2 regions of the Streptomyces sp. NBC_01237 genome follow, and region 1 is predicted to be linked to the other one. Evidence: riboswitches for the same ligand, from Rfam matches in the RefSeq annotation. Region 1 holds a riboswitch; the other holds the start of a gene.
The links. Region 1 has a riboswitch for cyclic di-AMP ahead of OG251_RS24860 (C40 family peptidase). Riboswitches for the same ligand answer to the same signal wherever they lie in the genome.
Positions count from the first base shown of each region.

Region 2: it holds a riboswitch for cyclic di-AMP, as region 1 does, so the genes downstream of both, OG251_RS34355 (M23 family metallopeptidase) here and OG251_RS24860 (C40 family peptidase) in region 1, are expected to answer to the same signal.

Region 1 is NZ_CP108508.1:5,533,473-5,541,625, forward strand. Features, by position in the region: gene OG251_RS24855 (hypothetical protein) at 323-676, shown strand; gene OG251_RS24860 (C40 family peptidase) at 808-1,968, opposite strand; cyclic di-AMP (ydaO/yuaA leader) riboswitch at 1,967-2,128, opposite strand; gene pcrA (DNA helicase PcrA) at 2,387-4,825, shown strand; gene OG251_RS24870 (peptidoglycan DD-metalloendopeptidase family protein) at 4,872-6,548, opposite strand; gene OG251_RS24875 (esterase/lipase family protein) at 6,794-7,696, opposite strand; gene OG251_RS24880 (cobalamin B12-binding domain-containing protein) at 8,042-8,153, shown strand, end outside.
Region 2 is NZ_CP108508.1:7,760,900-7,769,052, reverse strand. Features, by position in the region: gene OG251_RS34380 (STM4014 family protein) at 1-856, shown strand, start outside; gene OG251_RS34375 (STM4013/SEN3800 family hydrolase) at 999-1,811, shown strand; gene OG251_RS34370 (STM4012 family radical SAM protein) at 1,808-3,217, shown strand; gene OG251_RS34365 (STM4011 family radical SAM protein) at 3,225-4,154, shown strand; gene OG251_RS34360 (SGNH/GDSL hydrolase family protein) at 4,171-4,998, opposite strand; gene OG251_RS34355 (M23 family metallopeptidase) at 5,162-6,130, opposite strand; cyclic di-AMP (ydaO/yuaA leader) riboswitch at 6,136-6,293, opposite strand; gene OG251_RS34350 (alpha-galactosidase) at 6,589-8,153, opposite strand, start outside.

The DNA of each region.
Region 1 (8,153 bases):
GGGCCCGCGAGGTCCGGCGGCGGAACACCACAGGGAAGTGGCCCGCCGCCGGATCCCGCGGCGCGGTGACCGGATGCCGCTCCTGACGCGAAGCGGCGCTGGAGCGCCGGTCACCTGGAAGGGACGCTAAGCCCGGGGCACGGAAAAGGTTCGTCATGACAGTTATTGCCCACATGTGGCGTTTCGTTATGGCGAAGCGACCGGAAATACTGCCACAGAGGCAGGCAATTCGTACTGGTTCGGGCGAAGTTCGCAAGGAAGCGGCAAGGATGCCGCACCTGGCTGTGAGGTGGTGCTATGGCCGGGGCTAGGCTGCGGAGCCATGGACGTACTCATCAATGCCTTCGTCGCCCTGCACATCATCGGTATCGCCTCGCTGCTGGGCGGCTTCCTGACCCAGATGAAGGCGATGGGCGCGGGCACGGCCCGTTTCGTGCCGGCCATGCTGCACGGCGCGCTGACGATGCTGGTCACCGGCATAGCCCTGGTCGGGCTCAACCAGGCCGACGACCAGACCGTGAACAACATCAAGATCGGCGTGAAGATGCTGATCCTGGTCGTCATCCTCGCGCTCGTCTACATCAAGCGGGACGAGGAGAAGGTCGACAAGGGTGCGTTCGCCGCGGTGGGCGGGCTGACGGTGGCCAACATCTTCATCGCCACGCTCTGGACCTGAGCGGCGTCTCCTGACCGCTGCGGCCCGACCGGCCTGAGCGACGGGGCCCGACCGGCGCGATCCGGCCCGGCGAGGCAGGGCCCGGCGGTGTCGCCGGCCCGTCGGGCCTCGCCGGGCCGGCCGGGGTGTGATCAGACGGGGCGCACGCTGCCGTAGATCGGCATGTAGTAGATCGACTCCTCGCGCACGTTCGCGCCCGGTTTCGGCGCGTGGATCATCATGCCGTCGCCCTTGTAGATGCCGACATGGCTGATGTCGTCGTAGAAGAAGACCAGGTCCCCCGGACGCAGATCCGCGGTGGCCACCCGGGTGCCCACCTCCACCTGGTCCCAGGTGGTCCGGGGGAGGTCGACCCCCGCCGCCTTCCATGCCGCCTGGGTCAGCCCGGAGCAGTCGTACGAGGACGGGCCCGTCGCGCCCCACACGTACGGCCTCCCGATCTGGGCCCGCGCGAACGCGAGGACCTTCTCCGCCTTGGCGGCATAGCCGCTGTCCGGCCCCGAACCGGTTCCCGTGCCGCCGCCGGCCTCGCCGCCGTTCTTCTTCGCGGCCTCTTCCCCGGCCTTCCGCTCGGCCTCCGCCTCCGCGGCCTGCTGGCGGGCCAGCTTCTCCGCCTTGACCCTGGCCTCGGCCTTCTTCTCGCGTTCCAGCTCCGCCAGCCGGGCCTTCTCCTCGGCGGTCAGCTTCGACAGCAGGGAGCGCGCCTCGGTCAGTTTGGTCTGCACGTTCTGCTTGCTGGACCGCAGGGTGGCCTGCGACTCGGTGAGCGTCTCCAGGCTCTTCACGGCCTCGGTGCGCTTCGTCGCCGCCTCGGACTGCTGCGTACGGAAGTCGGCGACGGCCTTCTGCTGCTGGCCCGTCATCCGGTCCATCAGCTGGTCCTGGTCGAAGTACGCCTGCGGGTCGTCCGCGAGGAAGAAGGTCGCGGTCGGAGCGATTCCGCCGGTGCGGTACTGCGCCGCCGCGTAGTTCCCGAGGGCGCGGCGGGCCTCGTTGAGCTTGTCGGTGCGCCTGGCCGCGTCCTCCAGGAGGGCGTCGACCTTGGCACGCTGGGTCACGGAGGCGGCCTTGGCCCGGTTGTACTGCTGGGTCGCGGTCCCCGCCTGCCGGTAGAGGTCGTCGACCTTCGTCCGGACCTCCTCGATCCCGGGCCGGGGCTCCGCGGGCGCGGCCGTCGCGCTCTGTGTGGAGAGCAGGGTGACCGAGGCCAGCGCCACCGTCGTCAGCCCGACGGCAGGGGTGGTGGTGCGCACGCTCGTGCGCGGTTTGCGATGCGAGGCCAAGGCCGGCATCTCCTTCCGTGGACCGCCTACCGGGTTAGCTGTCGGGTTCGGGCGGAACGGAAGGCTGCCCTACGGTCCCGTGGAGGAGGACCGATTCACCCCGGTGCTGCTGGTGGGTCCCCGGTTCCGGACACCCGTGGGGGCGGTACGGATTCGGCGGGGGCGTCCGTTCGGCGTGGTTCGCCTCAAGGGGGTACGGGGCGCCCGACGGAGCACGCTAGCCAACCCGTGGTGCCGCTGTGAAGGTTGATGTTCGATATGCCCGATACATTTTCGTGACCTCGATGGATCGGGTCCGCCGGTGGCGGCCACCGCCCCGTTTCCCTCACACGGCGTGGCCGCGCGGTTCCCTTACGTGCCTGCCCGGGAGGTCTCGTACCGGAAGCGGCCACGGGCTGTCAGTGGGGCGGCCTAGACTCGTCAAGCGATGAGCAGCCTCTTTGACGACAGCTTCCTGACCGGCCTCCAGAACTCGGAGGAAGGGCCCCCGCCGCCTCCCGAGGACCACGCACCCGAAGCGGTGCCGGAGGGTCTCTTCGAGGGCGTCTTCGACGCGCCCCCGCCGCCCCGCGACGGCTACTACCGCGACGGTGCCCCGCGACCGGTCATCGATGCCGCGGCGCTGCTCGACGGACTGAACACCGAGCAGCGCGCCGCCGTGGTGCACGCCGGATCGCCGCTGCTCATCGTCGCCGGTGCCGGCTCCGGCAAGACCCGGGTGCTGACCCACCGGATCGCCCATCTGCTCGCCGAGCGGGGTGTGCACCCCGGCCAGATCCTCGCGATCACCTTCACCAACAAGGCCGCGGGCGAGATGAAGGAGCGCGTCGAGCAGCTCGTCGGACCGCGCGCCAACGCCATGTGGGTCATGACCTTCCACAGCGCGTGCGTACGCATCCTGCGCCGCGAGTCGAAGAGGCTCGGCTTCACCTCCTCGTTCTCGATCTACGACGCCGCCGACTCCAAGCGGCTGATGGCCCTGGTCTGCCGCGATCTGGACCTCGATCCGAAGCGCTACCCGCCGAAGTCGTTCACGGCCAAGGTCTCCAACCTGAAGAACGAGCTGATCGACGAGGAGACCTTCGCCGGTCAGGCCGCCGACGGCTTCGAGAAGACGCTGGCCCAGGCGTACGCGCTCTACCAGGCGCGGCTGCGCGAGGCCAACGCCCTGGACTTCGACGACATCATCATGACGACGGTCCACCTGCTCCAGGCGTTCCCGGACGTCGCCGAGCACTACCGCCGCCGCTTCCGGCACGTCCTGGTCGACGAGTACCAGGACACCAACCACGCGCAGTACACGCTCGTACGCGAACTGGTGGGCCCGTCCGGGGAGGCCGACGCACCCGCCGAGCTGTGCGTCGTCGGTGACGCGGACCAGTCGATCTACGCCTTCCGCGGCGCGACCATCCGCAACATCCTCCAGTTCGAGGAGGACTACCCGAACGCGACCACGATCCTGCTGGAGCAGAACTACCGCTCCACGCAGACGATCCTCTCCGCCGCCAACGCGGTGATCGAGCGGAACGAGAGCCGCCGCCCCAAGAACCTCTGGACGAACGCCGGCACGGGCGCCCGGATCACCGGCTACGTCGCCGACACCGAGCACGACGAGGCGCAGTTCATCGCCGACGAGATCGACCGGCTGACGGACGCGGGCGACGCGAAGGCGGGTGACGTCGCCGTCTTCTACCGGACGAACGCCCAGTCCCGTGTCTTCGAGGAGATCTTCATCCGGGTCGGCCTGCCCTACAAGGTCGTCGGCGGGGTGCGCTTCTACGAGCGCAAGGAGGTCCGGGACGTCCTGGCCTACCTCCGGGTCCTCGCCAACCCCGAGGACACCGTCCCCCTGCGCCGCATCCTGAACGTGCCCAAGCGCGGCATCGGCGACCGCGCCGAAGCGATGATCGACGCGCTGTCGCTGCGCGAGAAGATCTCCTTCCCGCAGGCGCTGCGCCGTGTCGACGAGGCGTACGGCATGGCGGCCCGCTCGGCGAACGCCGTGAAGCGGTTCAACACGCTCATGGAGGAGCTGCGCACGATCGTCGAGTCCGGCGCCGGGCCCGCGGTGGTCCTGGAGGCGGTCATGGAGCGTACCGGTTATCTCGCCGAGCTCCAGGCGTCCACGGATCCCCAGGACGAGACCCGCATCGAGAACCTCCAGGAACTGGCCGCCGTCGCGCTCGAATTCGAGCAGGAGCGCGGCGACGAGGAGGGCGCGGGCACCCTCGCGGAGTTCCTGGAGAAGGTCGCGCTGGTCGCCGACTCGGACCAGATCCCGGACGAGGACGAGGACGGCTCCGGCGTCATCACGCTGATGACCCTGCACACGGCCAAGGGCCTCGAATTCCCCGTGGTGTTCCTGACCGGCATGGAGGACGGCGTCTTCCCCCACATGCGGGCGCTCGGCCAGGCGAAGGAGCTGGAGGAGGAGCGGAGGCTCGCCTATGTCGGCATCACCCGCGCCCGTGAGCGGCTCTATCTGACCCGGGCCGCGATGCGCAGCGCCTGGGGCCAGCCCTCGTACAACCCGCCGTCGCGGTTCCTGGAGGAGATCCCGGACCAGCACCTGGAATGGAAGCGGAAGGGGCCGATGGCGGCTCCGGCCGGGCCGACCTCCGGGATCACGTCCTCGCTGTCCTCGTCCCGCGCGCGCTCCGGTCCGTCGGGCTTCGCCACCCGTCGCACCACGGACAAGCCGGTGGTCACGCTGGTGGTGGGCGACCGGGTCACGCACGACCAGTTCGGGCTGGGCACGGTGACGGCGGTCGAGGGGTTCGGCGACCAGGCGAAGGCGACGGTGGACTTCGGCGACGAGCGGCCCAAGAAGCTGCTCCTGCGGTACGCGCCGGTCGAGAAGCTCTAGGGGCCCGTGGGCGGTGACGGGCCTGCGGGCCCGTCACCGCATCACATCAGGTCGGGTTGACGCCGTGGCTGCGGAGCCACGCCAGCGGGTCGACCGACGAGCCGCCGCCGGGCCGGACCTCGAAGTGCAGGTGCGCGCCGGTGGAGTTGCCCGAATCCCCGGCGTACCCGATGACGTCACCGGCCTTCACCGGGCCCGAGCGGATCCTGGTGCTGCTGAGGTGGCAGTACCAGGTCTCCGTGCCGTCGGCCATGGTCACGATCGCCATGTTGCCGTAGGCGCTGTTCCACTGGGTGCGCACGGTGCCGTCGGTCGCGGCCATCACCGGAGTGCCGTACGAGACGGGGAAGTCGATGCCCGTGTGGACGGACATCCAGTTGACGCCCGCCTGGCCGTAGTAGGCGCTGAGACCGTGCTGCTTGACCGGCAGGACGAACTTGGGGCGCAGCGCCTCACGGCGTGCCGCCTCCTCCGCGCGCTTCTTCTTGTCGGCGGCCTGGCGCTCCTTCAGGTCGATGCGCTCCTGGGTGCGGCTGGCGCGGTCCCGGAAGTCGTCGGCATCGGCGCTGAGCCGGGCGAGCTGGGTGTCCAGCTTGTTGTTGGAGGCGACGGGCTTGACGGTGCTGGGGTCGGCGGCCGCCATCGAGACGGTGTCGTCCTGCTTCTCCTCGCCGCTGCCGAGTCCGCCGACGGAGGCGGCGGCGATGCCCGCGACGCTCATGACGCAGGCCGAGGGGACGGCGACGGTGAGCAGCGCGGAACGCTTGGCGGGCGTACGGCGCCGGGCCCGGCCGCGGTTCGCGGAACGGCCCACGGGCCGGGGGGAGCCGACGGCGTACGCGGCGGTGACGGGATCGCGCTCGTCGGCGCCGCTCCCGCTCGTGCCGCTCTCCGGCGTCTCGGGCTCCAGGACCGCGAACTCGGCGGTCTCGGGTGCCTCGGGAAGAACGTCCGGCGCCTCGGTCGTGTCGGGCGTGTCGGACGTCCCGGGCGATTCGATGGAGGCCGCGCCCTGTTCGTACGGTGAGTACGACGTCTGTTCGGGGTCGTACGGCGCGTTCTCGGGCGTGGCGCCGGAGTTCCAGGCGGTGGCGTCGTAGGCACCGGTGTCGAAGGCGGCGTCCCCGTACGTACTCGTCGTACCGGAGCCGTAGGCGGTGGTGGCGAAGCTGCCGGTGCCGTACGCCGTCGCGCTGTCGTAGGAGCCGGTCGCGTAGCTGCCGGTGTCGTACGTGCCGGTCGCGTAGGTGCCGGTGTCGTACGGGGCGCTGCTGAAGGTGGTGGTGGGGAACGCGCCCGTGTCGGTCGCCGCCCACTGGCCGGTCTGCTGCTCACCGGTCTGCTGCCACGTGGTGGTGTCCCACTGGCCGGAGGTGTCCGCAGCGCCCGCCGGGCCCGGGATGCCGGGTTCGGGAGTCCAGGTGGCCGCGGTGTCGTACGGCTGCTGGACCTGCGCCTGGGCGGTGTAGGTGTCGTACGGGGCGGTCGGGTGTGCGCCCGTGTCCCACTGGGAGGAGTCGTACTGACCGCTGTGATCGGGCTGCCCGGTGGCGTACGTGGTGTCGTAGCCGCCGTAGGAGCCGCTGTACCCGGGGGCGTAGCCCGCGTCGTATCCGCTGTCCTGGTCGCCCGGAAGAGCACCGAAGAGCGGATCGGCGTCGAAGTTGCCGGTGGACTGACTGTCGTATCCGACGTGTCCGGCGTGGGGGTGCTGGTCGTTCACCAACTTCTCTCTCGCCTCGGCGGCAGGACCTGCTCAGGACTCCGGTGGAGGGATTCCAGGGGGAAAGCAGTGGCCGCGACTGTACCCGGCAGTACGCGACGACGACAATCTTCGGCAGGTTTTGGGCCCTCAGGAAACGGGCAATCGGCCGCCTTTCGGTGGAGTGCTGACGCAGCCTTGGCGATTTGTTCGAAACGCGTTCTATTTGTGGGCGGGGCATAGCCCCGTCAAGCCACTCGGGCCGCTCAGGCCACCGACGCCGTTCCGGAGGAGGGGGCCGGGGGTGCCTGCGCATCGAGGGCGGCACGGATGGCGGCGGCGACCGCGGGATGCACGGTGAGGGCGAGGTGGCCGATGCCGCTGACGCGCACGTTTTGCGCGTCGAGGTCGGGATGGTCGATGCGCGCCGTCCCGACCGGGACCATCATCCGGTCCAGCTCGCTCCAGAAGCTCACGAACCGCGTCCGGCAACCGGGGGCCGGTCTGCGCAGCTCCTCGATCACGGAGGAGCCGCCCCGCATCTGACGCACGAGGGGGTGAGCGCTCGCCGCCGGGGCGACGGCGGTGCCGCTGTGCGGTGTGCCGAGCGTGATCAGCGTGCGCACCCGGTGGTCACCGCCCAGCCGCTGCACGTAGTACCGGGCGATCAGTCCGCCGAGGCTGTGCCCGACGATGTCGACCTCACGGTGCCCGGTGCGGGCGCAGATCTCCTCGATGTGGCGTCCGAGCAGCTCGGCCGCCGTGCGGATGTCGCGGGTCAGCGGCGAATAGTTGAGGGATTCCAGGTGGCGCCGGCCGTGCCGGGAGAGGGAGCGGCGCAGCAGGACGAAGACGGAGCGGTTGTCGATGAGCCCGTGCAGCAGGACGACGGGTGGCGGGGCCGGACCGGCGGGCAGGGCGGTGGTGCCGGCAGGCGGGGCGTCCGGGCCGATCCCTCGCGGTGGTGCGGCGCCGGGCGTCGGAGCAGGGCCGTGGCGCTCCTGGGTGAGGCCGAGCGGGTAGATGAGCAGATGCCCGGCGAGGACCGCGAGCTCCAGCGCGGTGGCGCCGAGCAGCGCGGACGAGGGCCGGGGGCGGCGGGGGACCGGGCGGCGTGCCGAGGGGAGGGAAAGGCGCGACAGTGGGAGGGAGAGAGGGAGGACCTTCATGGCCGACCTCCTGTACCGGCACGTGGGGAGGCGGCTGCGACTCTCCGTATGCCCTCATGGGGTGTCGGAGGCACCGGTGTCCGACGGAACGGATGCCGGTGAGCCGCACCACCGTGCCGTGCGGCTGGCGGCACGGTGGTGCGGCGACCTCGTAGCGGCTCCCCTCGCGTCCGTCCCCGCGCGGCGGGTGTGCCGAGTGGTGCGGGGAACGACGCGTAGCGAACATGTCCCACATGTGATTTCCCCCTCCCCGTCCACCGCGAAACGGCGGCTTGCGGGATGCTGTGGATAACGTTCGTTCACATCCCCGGCCCTTCAGGCACGGGAGACCATGTGGAGGCAGTGATGGGTGTGACCGGTCCGATTCGTGTGGTGGTCGCCAAGCCGGGGCTCGACGGCCACGACCGTGGAGCCAAGGTGATCGCGCGGGCGCTGCGGGACGCCGGTATGGAGGTCA
Region 2 (8,153 bases), 2.2 Mb from region 1:
GCGGGAGGTGGCGCGGGCCGCTTCGGCGGCGGGCGCCGATCTGCTCGGCACTCCCGGGGACATCGCGGCACTGTTCGACAAACGGCTGTGTCATGCCGTGCTGGACGGTGCCGGGATTCCGGTGCCCGCGTCGCCGACGTCCGGTCCGGGGGCGCCGGTGGTGCGGGGCTGGGCGGATGTGCGCGGGCTGATGGCGGAGCACGGCATGCCGCGGGTGTTCGTGAAGCTCGCCCACGGCTCGTCCGCCTCGGGGGTGCTGGCCGTGGAGACGGCCGGCCCCGGACGGCTCCGGGCGAGCACGTCGGTGGAGCGGGACGCGGAGGGACGGCTGTTCAATTCGCTCCGGGTGCGCCGGTACACCACGGAGCGGGAAGTGGGCGCGATCATCGACACGCTCGCCCCGGACGGGCTGCACATCGAGCGCTGGCTGCCGAAGGCGGCGCAGCGGGGGCGCGCCGCGGATCTGCGGGTCGTGGTGGTCGGCGGGCGTGCGACCCATGCCGTCGTGCGCACCAGCACTTCCCCGATGACCAATCTCCATCTCGGCGGCGTCCGCGGCGATCTCGACGAGGTGCGGGCCGCCGTGGGGGCGGCGGGCGGGAGTTGGCGGGACGCGCTCGCGATGTGTGAGCGGGCCGCCGCCTGTTTCCCGGGGACGCCGTGTGTGGGCGTGGATCTGCTGCCCGCGACCGGCTGGCGGCGGTTCGCCGTCGGCGAGGTCAATGCCTTCGGTGATCTGCTGCCGGGTCTGACCGGTCTGCCGGGCAGCGGCGCCGAGGGGCTGGACACCTATGCGGCGCAGGTCGCCGCCGTACTGGAACGAGCAAGGAACCACCGTGTCGTCGCTGCCCCCTGACCCCACCCGCGTCAACCCCATCCCCGCCGGCCCCGTCCACGTCGATCCCGTCCACGTCGGTCCCGTGCATCCCGTCCGGGACGTCGGTGGCCAGGATGCCGGTGGCCGGGACACCGACGGCCCGGAGACGGGTGAAACCGACATGAGTGACATCGTCGGGAGTCACGATCTGCTGTTCGTCACCATCGACACCCTGCGCTACGACGTCGCCGTGGAGCTGGCCGCCGCCGGACGCATTCCGCATCTGGCCCGGCACCTGCCCGGTGGTGTCTGGGAGAAGCGCCATGCGCCGGGGAGTTTCACCTATGCCTCGCACCAGGCGATGTTCGCCGGTTTCCTGCCGACACCCGCCACGCCGGGGCCGCACCCGCGGCTGTTCGCGGCACGTTTCGCGGGCAGCGAGACGACGGCGGACGGCACGTTCGTCTTCGACGCCCCCGATCTGCTGTCCGGCCTCGCCGCCGTGGGCTACCGCACGGTGTGCGTCGGTGGCGTCGGCTTCTTCAACCGGCAGGGCCCGCTCGGCTCCGTACTGCCCGGCATGTTCCAGGAGAGCCACTGGGAGCCCGGTTTCGGTGTCGCCTCGCCCACCTCGTTCGAGCAGCAGGTGACCCGCGCCGAGGAAGTCGTCGCCGAACTCCCGAAGGACCAGCGGCTGTTCCTGTTCGTCAATGTGTCGGCGCTCCACCAGCCCAACTGGTTCCACCGGGCGGGGGCCACCCGTGAGGCGGGCGACTCCCGCGCCACGCACGCCGCCGCCCTGGAGTACGTCGACCGGCACATCGGCCGGCTCTTCGCGGCGGCGAGCAGCCGCCGCCGCTGCTTCGCCATCGTCTGTTCCGACCACGGCACGGCCTACGGCGACGACGGCTTCACCGGCCACCGGCTCGGTCACGAAGCCGTCTGGACCGTGCCGTACGCCCATTTCTTCCTTGAGCCCGGGGACGCAAGATGACCAGCACGACCCTTCCCTCGACAGCGGCGGCAACCGCCGCCGCCCCCGCCGCCACGGCCCTTCCCGCCGTCAGGCCGTACGAGAGCTACGTCTACGCCTATCCGCACAAGACGGCCTACCGGCCGCTCACCGGCCGGCCCGCGCTGCGTGAGCTGTGGGCGGCGGAGCCCAAGGACGCGCTCTCCCTCTATCTCCACATACCGTTCTGCGAGGTCCGCTGCGGCTTCTGCAACCTGTTCACCCGGATCGGCGCTCCCGGGGAACTGACGACCCGCTATCTCGACGCGCTGGACCGGCAGGCCGTCGCTGTCCGGGACGCGCTGGGCGACCGGGAGCCGGTGCGGTTCGCCGCCGCGGCGTTCGGCGGCGGCACACCCACGTTCCTGACCGCCGCCGAGCTGGAGCGGCTCTGCGACATCGCGGAGAAGCGGATGGGGGCCCGGCTGCGTGCGGTACCGCTGTCCGTGGAGACCTCGCCGTCGACCGCGACGGCGGACCGGCTGGCCGTGCTCGCCGACCGCGGGACGACCAGGATCAGCATCGGTGTGCAGAGCTTCGTGGACGACGAGGCGCGCGCTGCGGTGCGCCCGCAGCGCCGTGCCGAGGTGGAGGCGGCTCTCGGACGGATCCGTGATGCCCGCATTCCGGTGCTCAACATCGACCTGATCTACGGCATCGACGGACAGACGGAAGAGAGCTGGCGGACCTCGCTGGACGCCGCGCTGGCCTGGCGGCCCGAGGAGCTGTATCTCTACCCGCTGTACGTGCGCCCGCTGACCGGACTCGGCCGGCTCGGTGCGGCGGGGCCGGCCGCCGAGGAGCTCGCGTCCGCCGCCTGGGACGAGCAGCGGCTGCGGCTCTACCGGGCGGGCCGCGACCATCTCCTGGCCCGCGGATACGAGCAGGTGTCGATGCGGATGTTCCGCCGCGCGGACGCCCCGCAGGAGGGCCCCGACGACTACGCGTGCCAGACCGACGGCATGATCGGGCTCGGCTGCGGCGCCCGCTCGTACACCGCGTCTCTGCACTACTCCTTCGACTACGCGGTGGAGATGCGGGAGATCCGCGGCATCATCGACGGTTTCACCGCCACCGAGGACTTCTCCCGTGCCGAGGTCGGGCGGTACGTGGACGCCGGCGAGGCGCGCAGGCGCCACCTCCTCCAGTCGCTGCTCCAGGCCGCGGGGCTGCGGGCGGACGAGTACCGGCAGCGCTTCGGTACGGATCCGCGCGAGGACTTCCCGGCCGAGCTGGACCGTTTCGCGGCGCGCGGCTGGCTGGACGGGAGCGCGGGTGAGGGTCTGCTGCGGCTCTCCGCCGAGGGGCTGGCCCACTCCGACGCCCTGGGCCCGGAGCTGTTCTCCCCCGCGGTACGGGCCGCGATGGCCTCGTACGAACGGAAGTAGCACCGCCATGGACCTGACGATTCTCTACCGGGGCCCGCTGGCCTCGTGCGACTACGACTGTCCGTACTGCCCGTTCGCCAAGCGGCGCGACAGCCGGGAGCGGCTGACGGCGGACCGGGCGGCGCTGGAGCGGTTCACCGCCTGGGCGGCGGAGCAGACCGGTGACCGGCTGTCCGTGCTGTTCACGCCGTGGGGCGAGGGGCTGGTGCGGTCCTGGTACCGGCGCGCGCTGGTCGAGCTGTCGCTGCTTCCGCATGTGGGCCGGGTGGCCATCCAGACCAATCTGAGCGGCCGTACCGACTGGCTGGAAGGGGCCGATACGGACCGGGTCGCGCTGTGGTGCACCTACCACCCGGGGCAGACGCCGTTCGAGCGCTTCCTCGGCAAGTGCCGGGAGCTGACCGGGCTCGGGGTCCGCTACAGCGTGGGTGTGGTCGGTTTCGACGATCATCTCGACGAGGCGCGGCGGCTGCGGGCCGCGCTGCCCGACGAGGTCTATCTCTGGGTCAACGCCGCCGAGGGGCACACCTACACGGACGAGGAGGCGGACCGCTGGACGGCGCTGGACCCGCTGTTCCCGTACAGCAGACATCCGCACCGATCGGCCGGGATGCCCTGCCGGACGGGTGAGTCGGTCATCTCGGTGGACGGCGACGGCACGGTGCGGCGGTGTCACTTCGTCCGCGCGGAGCTGGGCAATCTGTACGACGGCAGCTATCGGCGGGCGCTGGGGCCGCGGGCCTGCCCGCTCGGCGTGTGCGACTGCCACATCGGCTATGTGCATCTGGAGACGCTGCCGCTGTACGACGTCTTCGCGGGCGGTGTGCTGGAGCGGATACCGGCTCCGGGCAGCGGGATCACGCCGCCGGACGGGCTCGTGGTGCCGAGCCCGTCCCGGCGTGCCCTTCCCCTCACGGTCCTGCGCGACGCCCGCTGAGGGCCGGCAGGTCCGGTCAGAGGGGAAGCAGGTCCGGGCGCTTCGCCTCGGCGTGGTCGCCGGAGGACTCGCCGCGCAGCCTTCGGCCGATCCACGGGACCAGGTAGTCGCGCGCCCAGTGGATGTCGTCGCGCCGTTCCTCGAAGGTGCCGCGCTGGGCCCGCGGCGGCCACGCCTGGTCCGGATCGGCCGGCACGTCGACGCCGAGGACCTGTGCCGCGCGCAGCGCGACCCGGGTGTGCCCCTCGGGCGACAGATGCAGCCGGTCGTCGTCCCAGGCACGCCTGTCCTGCACCGAGCGCAGGGACCACAGGTCCAGGACGGGGCAGTGGTAGCGGTCCGCGATGGCCCGCAGATGGATGTTGTACGTCGCGATCTTGCCGCGCATGTGCCGCAGTACCGGCACGCCCCGGGTGTCGAATCCGGTGGTGACCATGACGGTGCCGACCGCGTTGCTCAGATCGGCGACCGCGCGCTCGAAGCGCTCGGCCAGATCGTCGGGGTCGGTGCCCGGCCTGATGATGTCGTTGCCGCCCGCGCAGAAGCTGACCATGTCCGGGGCCAGTTCCTTGGCACGGGGCACCTGCTCCTCGACTATCTGGTCGAGAAGGCGTCCGCGTACGGCGAGATTGGCGTACCGGAAATTCCCGTGCGGGGAATCCTCCGGGCTCGTCGCTGCATCGGGGACCGGGAGCTGGTCCGCCAGCAGCACCGCGAAGCGGTCCGCCCAGCCGACAAAGGTCCCGTCGGGGCCGGGGTCTCCGACGCCTTCGGTGAAGCTGTCGCCAATCGCCGCGTACGACCCGATGATGCCTGGTTGATTGATTCTCGAATCGTCTGCCACAAGCGCATATCCTGCACCTTCGAATGTGACCTACGCGACCGTAATACGGGGTTGACGGGTGGTGAGATAGACCACCCGGTCAGTTTTTGGTAAAGCCGGAATAAGTACAGGGGCGGTGCGCTCGTGCGCACCGCCCCTGGGGGAACCGCTCGTCACCGCTCCATCAGATGGAGACGCCGTGCTGACGCAGGTACGAGATCGGGTCGACGTCGGAGCCGTAGCTCGGGCCGGTGCGGACCTCGAAGTGCAGGTGCGGGCCGGTCGAGTTGCCGGTGGAGCCGGAGAGGCCGATCTGCTGGCCGCCGGTGACGGTCTCGCCCACGGAGACGTTGAGCGAGGACTGGTGGGCGTACTGGGAGTACATGCCGTCGGCGTGCTTGATGACGACCTCGTTGCCGTACGAGCCGCTCCAGCCGGCCGAGACCACGGTGCCCGGACCGATGGCGCGGACGACGGTGCCCGAGGCGGCCTGGAAGTCCGAGCCGGTGTGGTAGCCGCTGGACCAGCTGGCGCCGGAGGCCCGGTACTGGGTGGTGACGTTGGCGTTGGCCACCGGGGTCGTCCAGCCGGAGCTGTTGCTCTGGGAGGCGCTGGTGTTCGTGGAGGTGGTGGACTTGCCGGCCGCGGCGGACGAGTCCGGGGAGGACGTGGTCTTCGGGGCGGGCTTCGCCTTCGGGGCGGCCGGGGCGGCCTTCTTCGGCTCGGCCTTCGAGGGAGCCGGCGCGGACTGCGCGGCGTCCGGGGCGGCGGCGGAGCCGGACGCCTTGGCGCCGAGGGTCAGCTTCATGCCGGGGAAGATCAGGCTCGGGTTCCCGCCGACGACGTCGCGGTTGTCCTGGTACAGCTTCTGCCAGCCACCCTTGAGCTTCTGCTCGGCGGCGATCTTCGACAGGTAGTCGCCGGAGACCACGGAGTAGGTCTTCGACGCGGTCTGCGTCTTCACCACGGCGGCACCGGGGGCGGTGTGCGCGGCGGCGACCGAGGCGGCGGCGGGCGCGGCCTTCTCCGCGGCGTGCGCTCCGGTGGCACCGATCAGCGGGAGGGCGAGGACGGCGCCGCCGGTCCCTGCGGCGAGGACACCGCGGGCGATCGGGCCGGTCTTCGTACGACGGTGCTTACCCTGTGCGGGCATGGGGGAATTCCTCTCCGGCGCCTACGAGGTGAGCTGTCGGGTTCGGGCTGGAGATGCCCGGTCGCTGGCTGCGACTTCACCCCGAGCCGGTCCGGATCTCTCCGGGCCGGCGGCTTACCTGGGTCCCCCGCTCCTGCCACGCGTATGTGGGTGGGTGTGAATTCCGGGCGGCGGCAGGATTAGGCGGTCCGTCCGGATTGACGGTGACCGTAAACGAGTCAGGACGACGGGAACAAGCCATCGGTTGCGTACCGGAATCCCCGATTCAATTTCGGTTCGGATTTCCGGTGACACTCCGTGGATTACGGATCTTGGCTTTCCGCGCGGCGCCCGGATTACCTCCGGGCGCCGCCACCACACACCGTCACGGATATGATCCCGCTCACCAGCGGGTCACCATCTCCCCCACAAGTGGGGCATGTTCCACTAAATGCACCAATACGGACATGTCATGGCCATCACCTCTGACGCAACCTCAGCACCCGCGCGTCGAGATCTCCCGTCAGCCCCGTGTGCAGCCCCCGGTGCAGCAGTGCCGATCCCTCGTACACCGTCCCGGTGTCCTGGCAGACGTACACCGCCGAGGGGTCAAGACCGCGGAGCCGCAGAGCCGGGGGGCGCTGCCCGTACCGCTGCGCTTCGAGCCACATCAGCACCACGGTCTCCTCGCCCCGCACGTACTGCACCGCGCTCAGCCCACCGCGCGGAGCCGCGAGCCGGTACAGGGCGCCGTGCTGGACGACCGGGCGGATCTCCTTGTACAGGGACACCCAGTCCCGCGCCTCGGCCAGCTCCTCCTCGCTCCACTCGGTGAGGTCGCCGCCGACCCCGAGCACCCCCGCCATGGCGCTGACGAAGCGGAAGCGCAGCGAACTCGCCCGCCCGTTCATCTGCTCGTTCGGGCTGTCGGTGACCCAGGCGGCCATCACCCGTGCCGGGTGGATCTGGCCGAAGCCCTCCTGGATGGCGAGCCGGTCCAGCGGGTCGGTGTTGTCGGAGGTCCACACCTGATCGGTCCGGGCGAGCACCCCGAGGTCGACCCGGCCCCCACCGCCCGAGCAGGACTCGAAGGCCACCCCGGGGTGTGCGGCACGCAACCGGTCGAGCAGCGCGTACAGCGCGTGCACATGCTCGATCCAGAGCTTCTGCGGATACTCCTCGCCCGGCCAGCCCGCATCGGTGAAGCAGCGGTTGAAGTCCCACTTCACATAGTCGATCGGAGCACTGGAGAGCAGGGTGTCGAGCTGTTCCCACAGGTATTCCTGCACGTCCGGCCGGGCCAGGTTGAGCACCAGCTGATGACGGAACTCCGTCCGCGTCCGCCCGGGGACGTGCTGGACCCAGTCGGGATGGGCCCGGTAGAGATCACTGTCGGGGTTGACCATCTCCGGCTCGACCCAGATACCGAACCGCATGCCCAGTCCGCGCACCTCTTCGGCCAGCGGCCTCAGCCCACCGGGGAAACGGTCGGGGTTCGGCGTCCAGTCCCCGAGTCCGGCCCGGTCACTGGTGCGCTGCCCGAACCAGGCGTCGTCCACCACGAACAGCTCGACACCCATCTCCGCGGCCCGCACCGCGAGCTCCCGCTGCTGCTCCTCGACGATGTCGAATCCGGTCGCCTCCCAGGAGTTGTAGAGCACCGGGCGCAGCGCCTCGGCGTCCGGAATCACATGGGCCAGCTGCCAGGCGTGCCAGGCGCGGCTCGCGCCGCCGAATCCGTCGGGGCTCCACAGCCCGGCGAAGACGGGTGTGGTGTACGACTCCCCCGGCGCGAGCCGCAGCAGCCCGGACTCGTCGTAACCCGCACCGCCGGTGATCTGCACCAGGCCGTCGGGCAGCTGGTGCACGGCGATCCGCCAGGACCCGGACCAGCCCAGCGCGCAGCCGTACACCTCGCCGTGCTCCTCGGTCGCCGCGGCGTCCGCGTCCAGCGCCACCCAGGGCAGATGCTGGTGTCCGGTGTGTCCCCGGCGGCTGGAGAGGATCTTCTCGCCGTACGTCAGTTCCGACCGCACCAGCCGGG